Linked DNA regions of Ramlibacter pinisoli. The protein of the gene in region 2 interacts with the protein of the main gene of each other region in a pairwise test. Links are inferred from orthologs where the notes say so. Each region holds a gene or a part of one and is shown on either strand. Other genes may lie near its edges.

Region 1 (3,061 bases), on a different replicon or contig from region 2:
ACCATGACATGGCGGGCGCCGTCCACCAGCGCCTGCGGCACGCAGTAGATGCGGGCGAAGGCCGAGTCGGCACGCCGCTCGACCTTGTCGACCTTGGCCACCGGCAGGCCGGCCGGGTAGACGCCGTCGACCCCGCTGGTGGTGAGCAGGTCGCCCGGCTGCACGTCGGCATTGCCGGCCATGAAGCGCAGTTCGAGCGCACCGGCGTGGGCGCCGGTCGGATCGCCATAGGCCACGCTGCGCGACCCGGTGCGGGTGTTCAGCACCGGGATGGCCTGGTCGCGGTCGGTGATCAGGGTGACCTCGCTCATGAGCGGGTGGGCGCGCGTGACCTGGCCCAGCACGCCCGATTCGTCGATGACCGGCGAGCCCTCGGTGATGCCCTGCGCCAGGCCCTTGTCGATGACCACCTTGCGGGTGTAGGGATCGGCGGCGTCGTACAGCACCTCGGCCGCCTGCGCCGTGGTGGCCAGGCGCTCGCGCAGCTCGAGCAGCTTGCGCAGCCGGGCGTTCTCCAGCGTCAGCTGCTCGACCTGGTTGGCCCGCTGCGACTGCTGGGCGAGCTTGACGCGCGCCTCGGCCTCCACCGCCTGCGCCCGGCCGAGAGACTCGAAGTACTCGGCGCCCTGGCGCAGGGCCAGGATGGGCTGCAGCGCGACCCATTGCACCGGGTAGAGCACGGTGGCCACCGCCGCGCGCAGCGGCTGCGTGATGTGGAAGCGGGTGTCGGCCACCATCAGGAACAGCGCCAGGGCGCTGAACACCATCAGCTTGGACAGCGCCGAGGGCCCCTGCTTGAAGAACGGCGGCGGCGTGCGGTCGAGCGTGCCTAAGGGCATGGCGGGCAACCTTGCTGCGCCGGGATGGCGGCGCCGGAACGCGGCTCGGGGACAGGAAGCTGGAGGGGGTTCATGGCGCGCGGCGCCGGTCAGCTGTGCCGCACCGCCGCCCGGTCAGCCCGCGCGGCGGCGACGGCCGTCATTCGGACGTGAAGATCGAGCCCAGGCGTTCCATGCGTTCCAGCGCGATGCCGCAGCCGCGCACCACGCAGGTGAGCGGGTCCTCGGCCACCAGCACCGGCAGGCCGGTCTCCTCGGCCAGCAGGCGGTCGAGGTCGCGCAGCAGGGCGCCGCCGCCGGTGAGCATCATGCCGCGCTCGGCGATGTCGGCGCCCAGCTCGGGCGGCGTGCTCTCCAGTGCGTTCTTCACCGCCGAGACGATGTTGTTCAGCGGGTCGGTGAGCGCCTCCAGGATCTCGTTGGAGGAGATGGTGAACGAGCGCGGCACGCCTTCGGAGAGGTTGCGGCCCTTGACCTCGATCTCCTTGACCTCGCTGCCCGGGAAGGCGGAGCCGATGTTCTTCTTGATCGCCTCGGCGGTGGGCTCGCCGATCAGCATGCCGTAGTTGCGGCGGATGTAGGCAATGATGGCGTCGTCGAAGCGGTCGCCGCCCACCCGCACGCTGCCCTTGTAGACCATGCCGCCCAGCGAGATGACGCCCACCTCGGTGGTGCCGCCGCCGATGTCGACCACCATGGAGCCGGAGGCCTCGCTCACCGGCAGGCCGGCGCCGATGGCGGCCGCCATCGGTTCCTCGATCAGGTAGACCTCGCTGGCGCCGGCGCCCAGCGCCGACTCCCGGATGGCGCGCCGCTCGACCTGGGTGGAGCCGCAGGGCACGCAGATGATGATGCGCGGGCTGGGCTTGAACACGCCGCGCGGGTGCACCATCTTGATGAACTGCTTGAGCATCTGCTCCGTGACGGTGAAGTCGGCGATGACGCCGTCCTTCATCGGCCGGATGGCCTCGATGTTGCCCGGCACCTTGCCCAGCATCGCCTTGGCCTCGTGGCCCACCGCCTGGATGGTCTTCTTGCCCTGCGGGCCCCCTTCGTGGCGGATGGCGACGACCGACGGCTCGTCGAGAACGATCCCCTTGTCCCGGACGAAGATCAGCGTGTTGGCGGTGCCCAGGTCAATGGCCAGGTCGGTTGACAGGTACCGACGGAACGCTCCGAACATGGGGGGGATTCCTCTTCTTCTGCGAAAGCGGCCCCGAAGGGCCGTCACCAAAGGCGGGATAATACCTGATCCCCTGTGAATAACTGCCAACGCGACAGCACGTCCTGCCGCGCTTACAACTGGTTTCGCCCCCGTTTTTCGCCATGGCCCTGACCCCCGACGACATCCGCCGCCTGCAGCACCTGGCGCGATTGGAGCTGCAACCGCCCGAAAGCGAGCGCATGCTCACTCAGATCAACGGCTTCTTCGGCATCGTCGAGGCGATGCGGGCTGTGGATACCGCGGGGATCGAGCCGCTGGCGCACCCGGTCGCCGCCATCCAGGAGGTCCAGCTGCGCCTGCGCGACGACGTCGCCAGCGAGCCGAATGCGCGCGAGGCCAACCAGCGCAGCGCGCCGGCCGTCGAAGCCGGCCTGTTCCTGGTGCCCAAGGTGATCGAATGAGCGACGCCCTGCACCAGCTGTCCGTCGCCGCCCTGGCGCAGCGCCTGCGCGACAAGCAGGTCTCGGCCGTCGAGGTCGCACAGCACTTCCTGGCCCGCGGCCAGGCCCACCAGGGGCTGGGCGCCTTCCTGGCCACCGACGAGGACGTCACGCTGGCGCAGGCCCGGGCCGCCGACCAGCGGCTGGCGGCCGGCGACCCGGCGCCGCTGCTGGGCGTGCCGATCGCCCACAAGGACATCTTCGTCACGCGCGACTTCCCCAGCACCGCCGGCTCGCGCATGCTGGCCGGCTACCGGTCGCCGTTCGACGCCACCGTGGTGCGCAAGCTGGCCGAAGCCGGCACCGTGACGCTGGGCAAGCTCAACTGCGACGAGTTCGCCATGGGCTCGTCGAACGAGAACTCGGCCTTCGGGCCGGCCCGCAATCCCTGGGACACCAGCCGCATCCCGGGCGGCTCCTCCGGCGGCAGCGCGGTGGCGGTCGCCGCCCGGCTGGCGCCGGCCGTCACCGGCACCGACACCGGCGGCTCGATCCGCCAGCCGGCCGCGTTCTGCGGCATCACCGGCATCAAGCCGACCTACGGCCGCGCCTCGCGC
Region 2 (3,674 bases):
ACGTGGCCGGGCACGTTGATGATTTCCGCGATGCCGCCGACGGCGTTCTTCAGCACGTCGTTGGCGTGCGCGAAGGCCTCGTCCTGGGTGATGTCGTCACCCAGCACCTCGAGCAGCTTCTCGTTGAGCACCACGATCAGCGAATCGACGTTGGCCTCCAGCTCCGCCAGGCCGTTGTCGGCGTTGGTCATGCGGCGACCGCCCTCCCAGTCGAACGGCTTGGTCACCACGCCGACGGTCAGGATGCCCATCTCCTTGGCGATGCGGGCGATGACCGGCGCGGCGCCGGTGCCGGTGCCGCCGCCCATGCCGGCGGTGATGAACAGCATGTGCGCGCCGTCGATGGCCTCGCGGATGTTCTCCGCCGCCGCCTCGGCCGCCTCGCGGCCCTTCTCGGGCTTGCTTCCCGCGCCCAGCCCGCTGTTGCCCAGCTGGATGGTCTTGTGGGAGCAGCTGCGCGAGAGCGCCTGGGCGTCGGTGTTCGCGGTGATGAACTCCACGCCCTGGACCGCCCGGTCGATCATGTGCTCGACGGCGTTGCCGCCGCCCCCGCCCACGCCGATGACCTTGATCTGGGTGCCCAGGTGGAATTCCTCGACTTCGATCATTTCGATGCTCATCTCAATCTCCTGAAATTCGGTTGCAGTTGCCAATGCAGATCTTGTTGGTGTGAAGCAGGGAAACGCTCATGAGGGTGGATCGGTGGACCTCCGTCGTCGTTTCGTCTTGCGAACAACACGGGCGCCCGCACGCGAAGGACGCGAAGGTTGCACGAAGGACGCGAGAAAAACGGGTCGATGGCAATTCATCTCCATTCGGGTTTCCTTTCGCGTCCTTTGCACAGCCCTCGCGACCTTCGCGTGCGGAGGTCCGTCCCAGCTTCCATCAGAAGTTCCCCACGATGAAATCCTTGAAGCGGGAGAAGGCGGTCTTCATCGACCCGTTCTTCTGCGCCACCTTGAATCCGCGCAGGCGCGCCACGCGCGCCTCCTCCAGCAGGCCCATGACGGTGGCCGCGCGCAGCTGCCCCACCATGTCGGACAGGGCGCCGCCGTACTGGGGTACGCCGCGCCGCACCGGCTTGAGGAAGATGTCCTCGCCCAGCTCCACCATGCCCGGCATCACGGCGCTGCCGCCGGTGATGACGATGCCCGAGGACAGCACCTCCTCGTAGCCCGACTCGCGCACCACCTGCTGCACGAGCGAGAAGATCTCCTCCACCCGCGGCTCGATCACGCCGGCCAGCGCCTGGCGCGAGAGCATGCGCGGGCCGCGGTCGCCCAGCCCCGGCACCTCGACCTGCTGCTCGGGGTCGGCCAGCAGCTGCTTGGCGTAGCCGCTCTCGACCTTGATGTCCTCGGCGTCCTTGGTCGGCGTGCGCAGCGCCATCGCGATGTCGCTGGTGATCAGGTCGCCGGCGATCGGGATCACGGCGGTGTGGCGGATCGCGCCGTTGGTGAAGATGGCCACGTCGGTGGTGCCGGCGCCGATGTCGACCACCGCCACGCCCAGCTCCTTCTCGTCCTGCGTCAGCACCGACTGGGCCGAGGCCAGCGGGTTGAGCATCAGCTGCTCGACTTCCAGGCCGCAGCGGCGCACGCACTTGACGATGTTCTCGGCCGCGCTCTGGGCACCGGTGACGATGTGCACCTTGGCCTCCAGGCGGATGCCGCTCATCCCGATCGGCTCCTTGACGTCCTGGCCGTCGATGACGAATTCCTGCGGCTCCACCAGCAGCAGCCGCTGGTCGGTGGAGATGTTGATCGCGCGCGCCGTCTCGACCACCCGCGCCACGTCGGCCGGCGTGACCTCCTTGTCCTTCACCGCCACCATGCCGCTGGAGTTGATGCCGCGGATATGGCTGCCGGTGATGCCGGTGTAGACGCGCGTGATCTTGCAGTCGGCCATCAGCTCGGCTTCCTTGAGCGCCTGCTGGATGCTCTGCACGGTGGCGTCGATGTTCACCACCACGCCGCGCTTGAGGCCGTTGGACGGCGACACGCCCAGGCCCGCGAGCTTGAGCTCGCCGCCCGGCATCACCTCCGCCACCACCGCCATGACCTTCGCCGTGCCGATGTCCAGCCCGACGACCAGGTCCTTGTAGTCTTTCGCCATGTGTCCCTCTTATTTCCTCGCGGGCGCGGCTTCGACCGTGCCCACTCCCCGCAACCGCAACGCATACCCGTCCCCGTAGCGCAGGTCGGCCGACACCAGCGACTCGGGCCGGCGGCCGTAGCGCGAGGCCACCTGCGTCAGCGTCTGCACGAAGCGCTGCACCCGCGGCACCACCTCGCCGGCGTCGCCCCGGCCCAGCTCCAGCAGCGCGCCGTTGTCCAGCCCCAGGCGCCAGCTGCCGCGCCCGGTGAGCTGCAGTTCCTCGACCGCCAGATCGAGCGGCTCGACCAGCGGCGCCAGGGCGCGGTACATCGCCAGCACCTGCTGCGCCTGGTCGTCGGGGCCGGCCAGCCGCGGCAGGCCCTCGGATTCGACGTCGCCCGCATTGGCCTCGAACAGCTCGCCGAAGCTGTTCACCATGCGCGAGCCGCCCTCCTCGCCCCACAGCGCCACCGGGTGGTGCTCCTGCAGCGCGACGCGCAGCCGGTTCGGGAACTCGCGCCGCACCGTGGCCTCGCGCACCCAGGGCACCGCCTCGAAGGCGCGCCGGGTGGCCGTCAGGTCGACGGTGAAGAAGTTGCCGCGCAGCTGCGGCGCCACGTTGGCGCGCAGGGTGGCGGCGCTGTTGTGCGCCACCTCGCCCTGCACCGTGATCGCGCCGAGCGAGAACAGCGGATGGCGCACGGCCCACCAGCACAGGGAGGCCACCAGCAGCACGGCCAGGCCGACGAACAGCACCGTGGCGGTGGCGTTCATCAACCGGATGTCGAAGGGCTGCTGGACCGGGGCGCTCATGTCAGGCTCCGTCCCCCGCCGCGGCCTGGCCACTGCGGCGCCGCTCGGGCCGCTGGTGGTCCAGCGTAGCCGAGGCGAGCAGTTGCAGGCACAGGTCCTCGTAGCTGATGCCGGCCGCGCGGGCCGACATCGGCACCAGCGAATGGCCGGTCATGCCGGGCGAGGTGTTGATCTCCAGCAGCGACGGCTGGCGCGTCTTCGCGTCGATCATGACGTCGATGCGGCCCCAGCCGCGGCAGCCCAGCACGCGGTAGGCCTTGAGCACCAGTTCCTGGATCGCCGCCTCCTCGCCCGCCGGCAACCCGCACGGCACCAGGTACTTGGTGTCGTCGGTGAAGTACTTGTTCTGGTAGTCGTAGTTGCCCTCGGGCGCGACGATGCGGATGACCGGCAGCGCGGTGGCGGCGTCACCGGTGCCCAGCACCGGGCAGGTGACCTCGTCGCCGGACACGAACTGCTCGCACAGTACGTCGGCGTCGAGCTGGGCGGCGGCATCGACGGCCTCCTGCATCTGCGCCGCATCCAGCACCTTGGCGACGCCGATCGAGGAGCCCTCGCGCGCCGGCTTGACGATCAGGGGCAGCCCCAGTTCGTCAGGAAGGGCGCGCACCCGCTCGGCGTCGTAGGCGCCGCGGCGCAGCAGCACGTAGCGCGGCGTCGGCACGCCTTCGGCGATCCAGATGCGCTTGGTCATCACCTTGTCGATCGACACGCTGGAGGCCATCACGCCCGAGCCGGTGTACGGAATGCCCAGCAGCTCCAGG

Evidence for each region. The genes of interacting proteins can lie anywhere in the genome.
Region 1: the proteins of ftsA (region 2) and GON04_RS13835 interact in binary tests that used the Escherichia coli proteins (3 or more experiments, as listed by UniProt). The link is inferred for Ramlibacter pinisoli from one-to-one orthologs.

What each region holds. Positions count from the first base shown.
Region 1 is NZ_WSEL01000006.1:148,149-151,209, reverse strand. What follows is about bases 1-2,792. They hold GON04_RS13835 (rod shape-determining protein), read right to left. Parts: upstream 2,023-2,792; coding sequence 979-2,022; downstream 1-978. Other genes in these bases: gatA (Asp-tRNA(Asn)/Glu-tRNA(Gln) amidotransferase subunit GatA), read left to right, coding at 2,462-2,792; gatC (Asp-tRNA(Asn)/Glu-tRNA(Gln) amidotransferase subunit GatC), read left to right, coding at 2,166-2,465; mreC (rod shape-determining protein MreC), read right to left, coding at 1-839. Also shown: more of gatA, read left to right, coding at 2,793-3,061. UniProt on the Escherichia coli protein: Forms membrane-associated dynamic filaments that are essential for cell shape determination. Acts by regulating cell wall synthesis and cell elongation, and thus cell shape.
Region 2 is NZ_WSEL01000003.1:1,536,751-1,540,424, forward strand. Bases 1-2,912 are described here. They hold ftsA (cell division protein FtsA), read right to left. Parts: upstream 2,116-2,912; coding sequence 886-2,115; downstream 1-885. Other genes in these bases: ftsZ (cell division protein FtsZ), read right to left, coding at 1-620; GON04_RS08665 (cell division protein FtsQ/DivIB), read right to left, coding at 2,125-2,910; GON04_RS08670 (D-alanine--D-alanine ligase), read right to left, coding at 2,912-2,912. Outside these bases: more of GON04_RS08670, read right to left, coding at 2,913-3,674. UniProt on the Escherichia coli protein: Essential cell division protein that assists in the assembly of the Z ring. May serve as the principal membrane anchor for the Z ring.